DNA from 2 places in the Paenibacillus sp. PDC88 genome. Region 1 is predicted to be linked to the other one. Evidence: riboswitches for the same ligand, from Rfam matches in the RefSeq annotation. Region 1 holds a riboswitch; the other holds the start of a gene.

Region 1 (5,099 bases):
AAATAGTAGCTGCGCGAGCCGCCAACCTTGACGCCACGTGGAGCATCAATGAGCTCATGGAGCTCTCCAAGTTCCATATGGTCCTTGATCGGGAACAGAGGATCACTGACCTCTCCGACCTGTCTTACAATGACATTATCCTTATCGCTCTGTCCTCTAGGCGTGTCAGGAGATACCATATTCGGGACGAGCAGCCGCAGCGCATTATAACGTTCCGTCACTTCGGCTAGCCTTGCTTCTGCTTTTTCAATCTGCCCATTCAACTGCCGCACTTCTTCACGGGCCGCTGCTGCCTCCTCCCGATTCCCCTCTCTCATCAGCTGTCCTATTCTCTCCGAATCCATATTTCGCTGTTGCCGGAGCTTCTCCACTTCCGTAATCAGCTCTCGACGTACATCATCACACGTCAGCAGCTCGTCTATAGATACGTCTATCTTCTTCCAATCCGCTGCTTCCTGAACCTGTACAGCATGGTCCCTTATCCATTTCATATCCAGCATTGTCGTCACCCCTAAGTTAATTTGGTCAAGCTAAAAAAAGCATAGAGCGCCCTCATCCGTTGGGACGAGGAGCGCTCTATGCTCGCGGTGCCACCCAATTTATTGAAGCAGACCTCATGCGGTCAGCATTAGGTTCCACTTCAATCACTTTGGTTCCGCGATAACGGGCGGTGCCGATTAACTTAGGGGAAGGCTAGCGCCTTCCCTTGGCGAGAATACCTCCGAGTTGGATGCTCTTCACAGGCATTTTTTCACGTTTTCAATTAAAGGTATTATAATTTAGACATTTCCATATGACAATGATTTTATTCTTGATTATGCTGTACTTTCCAGCCAAGGAGGGCTATAATTAGCTTCTGAAATGTCCTAAACTTCATATTCAACCTCAAGGGGTGCTGGGTTAGCCGGCTGAGATAGTATCCGTGAAAGCGTGTTAGATACGTACCCTTTAAACCTGATCTGGGTAATGCCAGCGTAGGAATGGAGAGAATTCGAGTGTGCTGTTCTATTTTACTGACAGCCCTTAGCCCTTACGTCTGCATGCGTCCCTTATCCGGGACGCTTTTTTTATTATGGTCGCAAGAATGCCATTGCACTCTATCCGATCTCCCTTATCAGTATGGCTGTCAAGGAAGCCTCAATTGAAATTATAGGAGTTATTATGGAAATTTCGTCAAGAATAGGGGTAATTGAAAAGGAGAGAGAAACGTGTACAAAAAGTTAGGAATGTTGTTGCTGGCGGTACTCATGATGATCATCACTGCCTGCGGCAATAGCGGCACATCGAATGAGGAATCTGGTGCAGGCGCGGAGGAGCCGGCAGCGAGCGATAGCCTCCGCGACATCAAGGTCGTCCTGGACTGGACGCCAAATACGAATCATACCGGCTTATATGCTGCAGTAAGTCAAGGCTTCTACGAGGAAGAAGGTCTGAATGTCGAGATTATTCAGCCCGGCCAGGCCGGTGCAGATACGATGGTCGCTTCCGGAGAGGTGCCTTTTGGCGTAAGCTATCAGGAAGGGGTCACCCAAGCACGGACACAAGGCGTGCCGATCGTATCCATTGCTGCTGTCATTCAGCATAATACTTCCGGCTTTGCAGCTCCTGCTGACCGTAATATTGAATCTCCGAAGGACTTCGAGGGTAAAACCTATGGAGGATGGGGCAACCCAATTGACTCAGCGGTTCTTGATACAATTATGGGTCTCGAAGGTGCGGATGTAAGCAAAGTGAACAATATAAACATGGGGGATGCAGATTTCTTCACCGCAACGAAGCGAGACATCGATTTTGCCTGGATCTTCTACGCCTGGACGGGTATTGAAGCCGAGCTTCGCGGGGAACCGATCGATATGTTCTACGTTAAAGACTATTCCGAGAAGCTGGATTACTATACACCTGTACTTATTACGAATGAGGCAACCATTGACGAGGATCCGGAGCTGGTCAAAGCCTTCATGCGCGCAACGACCAAAGGCTATGAATATACAATTGATCATCCGGAGGAAGCCGCGGCGATACTTAGCGAGGCCGTGCCTGACCTCGATAAAGAGCTTGTGCTTGAGAGTCAGAAATGGCTCAGTCCGAAATATCAGGATGATGCCGCTCGCTGGGGCGAGCAAAAAGCAGAGGTATGGCAGAACTATTCCGACTGGATGGTTGAGCACGAGCTGCTGGACCAGCCACTGGATGTCGAGAAAGCTTTTACGAATGAATTTCTGCCACAACAATAATTACTGAAGAAAGCGTTGGTGACCCATATGGCTCAAACATTGCTAAGTATTCAAGTCATTCCGAAGACACCGAATGGAGAAGATTCGATCCCTTATGTAGACCGTGCCATTGAAGTGATACAGCAATCCGGGGTGAAATATCAGGTCCATCCCCTTGAAACGACGCTGGAGGGCGAGCTTCCTGAGCTGCTCCAAATTGTGCAGAGAGTTCATGAGGTACTCGTTGAGGCTGGCAGCCCGAGCATTATTTCACAAATCAAGATTGCCCATTACCCAAGCGGAATCAGCATGGAAGGACTAACGGAGAAGTATCCATCATGAAGCGTGTTGTAAGAAGTGTGCTGCCGCCTGTCGCGGCGGTCATTCTCTTTTTGGCGGTATGGCAAATAGCCGTGCCGCTTTTTCACATTGAGAAGTGGATTCTGCCAAGTCCTGTTGATATTACCCGTGAAGCAGCTGCACAGGCTGCAAGTCTTACTGAACATACTTGGGCGACTGTACAGCTCACCCTGCTCGGCTTCGGCATTGGTGCTGCCATTGGTCTTCTGACAGCCATGGTGCTGCATCTGGTTCCATTTATGAAAACGGCCCTTTATCCATTGCTCATTCTTAGCCAGAATATACCTACGATTGCACTCGCACCGCTTCTGATGATCTGGTTCGGATTCGGTCTGCTGCCCAAGATCATCGTTATTACACTGGTCTGCTTCTTTCCGATCGCAGTATCTGCTATGGACGGACTGATGCAAACGGACCGCGCGATGCTGAGCTACATGAGAATGGCCGGGGCCAGCAAGGGGCAAATCTTCCGCAAGCTGGAAGTGCCTCACGCGCTCCCGTCCATCTTCTCAGGTCTCAAGATCGCAGCCACCTACAGCGTCATGGGTGCAGTCATTGCCGAATGGATCGGGACAGACAAGGGCATCGGCTATTATATGATGCTGCAAAAATCGGCCTATCGGACAGATCGGGTATTCGTCGCCATGGCTATCATCGTTCTCTTGAGCCTGCTCCTCTTCGCCATCATCGCTATGCTGGAGAGAGCGCTCGTCCGCTATAAGACAGATGATCATAGAAAATCGGGTTCATAAGACGGTTTGAGTCGATGAATCTTGATCCAATTACGAAAGGAGGATATCCTAATGCATCCTTTATTAGAAGTGTCAGACATCCGCTTATCATTTCGTCAGAGAAAGCAGCAACTTCATGTCCTTGATCACATATCACTTACGGTCGGCCAGGGTGAATTCGTCTCGATTATCGGACCCTCGGGCAGTGGAAAGAGCTCTTTATTTCAAATCATTGGCGGACTTCTACAGCCCGATGCAGGAACAATACGCCTGGATGGAGAAGTGGTAACAGGAACTCGTGGCAATATCAGCTATATGCCACAGCAGCCAGCCCTGCTCCCATGGCGGACCATCGCGGATAACATCAAGCTCGGCAGCGAGGTTGCCCCTGCTAAATTCCGCAGCAGACAAGGAGCAGATGACGACATTACCACGCAGCAATGGATTACTAAGGCTGGTCTGAGCGGCTTTGAAGATATGTATCCGCACAAGCTGTCAGGTGGAATGCAGCAGCGGGCTGCCTTTTTACGCGCGCTTTTAAGTCCACAGGAGCTTATGCTGCTCGATGAGCCGTTCAGTGCGCTGGATGCACTGACGAGAAGCGAGATGCAGGAGTGGCTGCTCGGAATATGGGAGCAATCGAAGCGTTCAGTGCTATTCATTACGCATAATATTGAAGAAGCGCTTCTGCTCTCAGATCGGATCTATGTATTTTCAAATCGCCCGGCAAACGTACTCCATGAGGTGAAGGTTCCATTCGTCCGTCCAAGACAGGAAGCGTTGACAGAGGACCCCCAATTCCTCCGCTTGAAGCGTGAAATATCTGAATGGATGCGGGAGGAAAGACGTAAACAGCCGGTGACTGCCGGCTCTTATCCGAACACGAAGTAAATCAAGCTAGGAGGTGATAAAGTAATGCAGCAGTCTGAAGAGGATTTAGCGCCTGTCATTGACTCGCATATTCACCTGGACCAGTATGAAGACGAGAAGCAGCCCTTGCGTCTGTCGTTCGCACAGCATCAAGTGGAGGCTGTAATTGCTGTATCCACCCATCTTGTCTCCTGCCAGAGAACGGAGAAATTAGCGGCCTCCTCTCCTTCAGTGATCTATCCTGCGTATGGATATCATCCTGAGCAGCCCGTCCCTTCTGAGTCGGAGCTAACAGCATTATTTGAGTGGATGGAAGAGCATCTGAACCACATGATCGCCGTAGGTGAAGTCGGCCTGCCCTACTACACGAGATTGGAAGCCGAAGCCGATGGTAAGTCTCTGGAGATGCAGCCTTACATCGATATGCTGGACAAGTTCATCGGGTTCGCCAAGAAGCACGATAAGCCGATCATTCTGCATGCAGTCTATGAGGATGCAGACATTGCCGTCGAGCTCTTGGAGTCTCATCGCTATGCCAAAGCGCATTTCCACTGGTTCAAGGGTGCAGAGCACACAGTCATGCGCATGGCGAAGAACGGATATTTCATCTCTTTTACACCAGACATCGTATATGAAAAAGAAATTCAGGATCTTGCCAGCATCTATCCTCACGAACAGATTATGGCAGAGACTGACGGCCCATGGCCTTTTGAAGGCCCTTTTGCTGCGCATAAAACACATCCCCGCATGGTCAAGGACGTAATCCGCGCTTGGTGTGATGTTACAGGAATGAAGCTGCAGGCAGCATTTGATTTATTTTATAACAATACCAAACGCTTCTATGGCATTTGAGACCCAAGTAGAAACAAGTCATGCATCTTACATATCAGCCTGCCCCTGAGGATTCAGGGGTTTTTTCAGCTTC
Region 2 (5,099 bases), on a different contig from region 1:
CCATGGAAGCAGTGTTGCATCCTGAAATACGAAGGAAATGTCACTCTGTTTTCTCGCTTCGGCAGGCTCCATACCCATCAGCCGCATTCTGCCGGCTGTCGGGTCTCCAAGTCCAGCGATCATACGGAATATCGTAGATTTACCGCAGCCGGATGGACCTACAAAGCTGACAAACTCTCCTTCCGGTATGCTGAGATTGACGTCCTGCAGCGCGATAGTGCCGGTCTGATAGATCTTGCTGATGCCTTCCATCTCCACTAGCGGTGTCATTCCTGGGTTAAGATTTGCCTTATTTCCCTGTGCTGTAATCAAGCTGCTCATCGTTTCATCTCTCCCTTTAAACGGATTCCATTTTTACTTTCTTGTCGAACTGGAACTCAAGCATCAGTCTAAACAGCTCCGCTGCATTCCTGCCTGCTGATGACAATAGTGTGCGGCCCTTCTCCGCTGTAGCCAGCTGTGCATTTCCACAAACACCGGATTCCGATAAATCCTTCATTACCCATGCAAACCGTTTGTTGCTGAATTGAAGCTTCATTTCTGGAGTAACAGGCGGGTATTCATTGGGAAGCAAATCGCGATGCACCCAATCGTTATGGAGATGCATGATCATCGATGTTTCCGAATCACCTGCGTGAATTCCGTACATGCGTTCTTCAGGTGTGAGGAGCTCCTTATCGTTATCGAGCCCGCCTCCATCAAGCCTGAATACCATCATCCCTGTCTTCTCTCTAATATCTCTGGCAGCCAGGTTAAGCAGATCCGCATTTCCGCCGTGTGTATTAAATAATACGAGCCTGTCAAAGCCGGATCTGGCAAGGCTCTCTGCAATATCCATCAGCACAGCTAGCAGAGTCGTCGCTGATAATGTCACCGTGCCGCTCCACCCCGCATGCTCATTACTTTTTCCATAAGGGAGATGCGGCAATAGCCATATATTATCCTCTGGAGTCAGATGCTTGAATGCCTCCGTTAACAACCCTTCTCCAATCAGCGTGTCGGTATAAACAGGAAGATGCGGCCCGTGCTGTTCCATTGCACCGATTGGCAGGATCAGCATAGCTCCCGTCTTGGCGAGTTCACCGATCTCCGGCCCGGACAGTCTGGGGAGGAACAACTCGTTGTAAGCCATTCCTTGATAACGTGCGGTCATTCATATCCACCCCTCAGTTATGTATTGTTGTTAGAATCAAATGTAATGGGAGGAGGAGATGATGTAAACAAAATTTACGTCGTTTTGGTTTTTTATATAAAATGGCAACTTTGTTTTGTGCCTCAAGCACTTAACCATGTTATTTTAATGTTAGGTTCAAGGGTCTATATACGAAAAATCAGAAGAAAAAACTTAATATTGTTCGTTATTAAGGAGGGATTAGCAATAAAAGAGGTTTGAATTTGTTATGTAAAGTATGAATGTAATACAACCTTCGTTTTCATGCTTTATAAATAAAAAAGAGAAGGATGACTGTTTCATGTCAGCTATCCTTCTCTTTTTTTCACATTGTTAAGCTTTAAAGTTATGTTGAAGCTGTCTCACACGGCCTGCAATATCCTCTGCATAGCTGATCGCGGAAATGACGGCTATCCCATCTGCTCCTGCAGCAAACACTTCTTTGGCATTGTCTACTGTAATTCCTCCAATGCCAACGATGGGAAGTGTAACATTCGCGTTCCGCATAACCTTAATGATCTCTGGACCTTGCACGGCCTGTGCATCATCCTTTGATTTTGTTGGATAAATGGGGCCTACTCCGATATAATCGGCCCCTTGCGCATAAGCTCTCGCCGCTTCTTGAATAGTATGAGCCGATATGCCGAGGATTCGATCTCCAATTCTTTGTCTCACCAAGCCCGCTTCCTCATCCTCCTGACCGACATGGACACCGTCCGCATCCACTTCCAGTGCCAAGTCAACATCATCGTTCACAATAAAAGGTACTTTATGCTCTCTGCACAGCTTCTGCAAACGCCGGGCGAGTTCGATCCGCTCAGCGCCTTCAAGGCAGCCGGGACCTTTCTCTCTGAACTGGAATAATGTCACCCCGCCGGTGAGTGCAGCCTCCAGTGTATCCTCCGGTGCTTGAACACAATTTCTACTACCCATTACAAAATAGACCCGAAGCAGTTCCTTCATACGGACACTCGAAATCCGGCTCATACGCTCACTCCTTTTTGCCTGCGATAAGCCCAGTGATTCGTCGGACCCTGTCCTCCTCCGATGCCCAGTGCATCGGTAAGTGCAGCTTGGACAAAATCTCTGGCCGTCCTCGCCGCTGACAGGACGTCCTTTCCTTTTGCCAATTCTGCGGTAAGCGCCGCGGAGAAGGTACAGCCTGTTCCATGGGAATGAACCGTGTCTACTCTTGGCCCTGCAAGCTCCGTAAATCCTGTCCCATCGTATACCAGGTCCGTAACCGTATCGCTGCCTGCATCATGGCCACCTTTTACAATGACGTAGGCAGGACCATAATCATGTATTCGTTTAGCCGCCTCCTTGCGGTCTGCCAGCGAATGAATAGGGCAGCCTGTCATCACCTCCGCCTCGGGAATGTTCGGTGTAACGACAAGTGCAAGCGGAAGAAGCTGCTGAACTAGCGCCGTCACTGCTTCCGACTGAAGCAAGGACGCACCGCCTTTTGCAATCATTACTGGATCAATAACCAGCTTATCTATCTGATAGCGCGCAGCCTTCCTTGCAACCTCTGCAATAATTTCACTGCTGAATAACATCCCTGTCTTCACGGCATCTGGTCTCAGATCCGCAAAGACGGACTCGATCTGCTGAGCTACAAAGGGAACCGGCAAAGAATGCACACCTTGTACGCCAAGGGTATTTTGGGCAGTAACTGAGGTGAGTGCCGACATACCGTAGACATCCAGCTCCTGAAAGGTTTTGATATCGGCTTGAATTCCAGCACCGCCTCCGCTGTCTGAGCCTGCAATGGTAAGCGCCTTAGGTATATTCATCGACTATGCCTCCTCCTGAATAAACAGCTCGTTCATGTCGGTAAGTTCAACATACTTCTCAAATACAGACGGCTCAAGCTTGGACAGCTCATCCAAGAATGCAATCTGGAAGCTGCCGGCCCCCTTCTGCTCGGTCTTCTGCCCCGCGAGGCTTGCCGCCGCTCCATAAAACCCAAGACCTGCGGCCCCTGCTTCCAATACCGAGTCATGAACGGCAAGAAAGGCACCGATGACCGAGGTTAAGAGACAGCCTGTCCCTGTGACACGTGTAAGTAAAGGATGGCCGGATTTAATAATAAATCCTGTATCTCCATTCGTAATGACGTCTTCTGGACCAGATACGACGACGGTTGTTCCGAGTGTTCGGGCTGCACGCACCGCCATTTGTGCTCGATCTATGACCTCAGATTGACCCGCGTCTACACCTTTTACGGTCATCCCTTCCCCGATTAAATGGCTGATTTCTCCTGCATTGCCTCTAATGAGCGCGATCTCTACTTCCCGAAGAAGCCGAAGTGCCGCATCTGTCCGATAAGGTGTAGCTCCCGCTCCGACCGGATCCAAGAGAACAGGTACACCGTATACATTTGCCGCCTTGCCTGCTGCAATCATCGTATGGACTAGGTCTGTGGTAAGTGTCCCGATATTGAGCACCAGTGCACGGGCATGCTGAACCATATCAGCCACTTCCTCCTCCGCATAGGCCATGACCGGGGAAGCGCCAAGAGCTAGCAAGCCGTTCGCCGTAAAATTCGTAACGACCGTATTCGTTATGTTATGGATCAAGGGTTGTTCTTCGTGGATACGAGTGATAAGAGATGATAGTTCAAGTTCAACATTAGACATTGGGATCGAGTCCTTTCTTTTTGGAAGGTACACAGGAGCCGATCTTGGAACTGAGAGGGGTGTCGCAAAACTAAAAAAACGCATGCGAAAGCATGCGTCATCGTCATGTTCGCTCCCTACGCTGGCATTATCCATGGCAGGTTCAACCGGTCAACAACAGATTAGTTGTACTCTCAGCTTGCTTCCGCAGGCTCCCGTATCTATATAATTATTAAAATTGCTCGTGCCTCTTCATTGTATAGTACATCTTCCCAACATTCAATTTGTTGACTTTCGCTGCCCTGTAGCATATGATACAAAGTAACTCATCCAAAAAGGAGAGATTTTTGATGTCGGTGATCGTTCTTAACTAATCAAATTTCATACAGAGGCTTGATCTATTGCTTCATCGCCTGAAATTGCGATGTTTATTTTTTAATGCGCATTTACATGTGTACGCTATAGATGCCTCATGAAATCAGTTAAGAACAGCGGATAACTAAACTCTCTATGAACATGAGTGATGTACAATTGACTTGTGAACTCATCCGCGCTGTTTTTGCAGCGCGGTTTTTTTGTACCCGTAAAACCATCGATTTACAGAGATCTATGCTCTGTAGTCAACAAATTATGGATGGCGGGGCACCATTCACAGGTTGATATTTATGGCTTGGCAGCATCCTTTGCCGATCCATAAGCTAACTCATGCATACAGACGTAAGAACGAACCCTACTGTTCGCTTCTTGCGTCTTTTTTTGTTTTATCCGCTTCAACGTCATTCATTAATACAAAAAAAAAGGAGCAATAACCCATGAATCATCAAAGCATGCAAAGACTCGAATACAGTACTGTCAAAGAACAACTGCGATCTTACGCGGTATCCTACCTTGGAGAACGGCAGATCGATTCACTGACTCCCATGACCCGTCTAACCCAGATTCGTCAGGCACTGGCTGAAACAGAGGAAGCACTGGGATTGATCCGGCACGGAGCAAGCGTCCCACTTCCTTCATTGTCAGGAATCGAAAATATTATGAATCTGCTGGGCACAGGCTATCTATTTACGGAACAGGATTTCATGCATCTCCTGCAATTTCTGCGAAGCTGCACCCAGCTTATGAAGTACATGCAGTCTAAGAGAGAGATTGCCCCGAATATAAGTGCCTATGCAGGCTCTATGTACACCCTGGATTCCCTCCGTGAAGAGGTGGAACGCTGTATTTACTTAGGCCGGATTACCGATCATGCCAGCAAAGAACTGCTCAAGACGAGAAAACAGGCTCAGGTCATCGAGGAACGGCTGAAA

What was found. A riboswitch is a leader RNA that binds a small molecule or an ion and turns the genes downstream of it on or off. The one in region 1 is predicted to bind thiamine pyrophosphate.
Region 2: linked by a shared signal. The riboswitch ahead of thiM (hydroxyethylthiazole kinase) and the one ahead of BLW49_RS17345 (ABC transporter substrate-binding protein) in region 1 are both predicted to bind thiamine pyrophosphate.

Annotation. Positions count from the first base shown of each region.
Region 1 covers NZ_FNNT01000005.1:327,159-332,257, forward strand. The annotation lists gene serS (serine--tRNA ligase) at 1-500, opposite strand, end outside; TPP riboswitch at 879-998, shown strand; gene BLW49_RS17345 (ABC transporter substrate-binding protein) at 1,227-2,234, shown strand; gene BLW49_RS17350 (thiamine-binding protein) at 2,262-2,555, shown strand; gene BLW49_RS17355 (ABC transporter permease) at 2,552-3,325, shown strand; gene BLW49_RS17360 (ABC transporter ATP-binding protein) at 3,377-4,195, shown strand; gene BLW49_RS17365 (TatD family hydrolase) at 4,220-5,026, shown strand.
Region 2 covers NZ_FNNT01000004.1:89,642-94,740, reverse strand. The annotation lists gene BLW49_RS13765 (ABC transporter ATP-binding protein) at 1-321, opposite strand, end outside; gene BLW49_RS13760 (creatininase family protein) at 338-1,153, opposite strand; gene thiE (thiamine phosphate synthase) at 1,505-2,158, opposite strand; gene thiD (bifunctional hydroxymethylpyrimidine kinase/phosphomethylpyrimidine kinase) at 2,155-2,967, opposite strand; gene thiM (hydroxyethylthiazole kinase) at 2,971-3,813, opposite strand; TPP riboswitch at 3,911-4,021, opposite strand; gene BLW49_RS13740 (endonuclease MutS2) at 4,605-5,099, shown strand, end outside.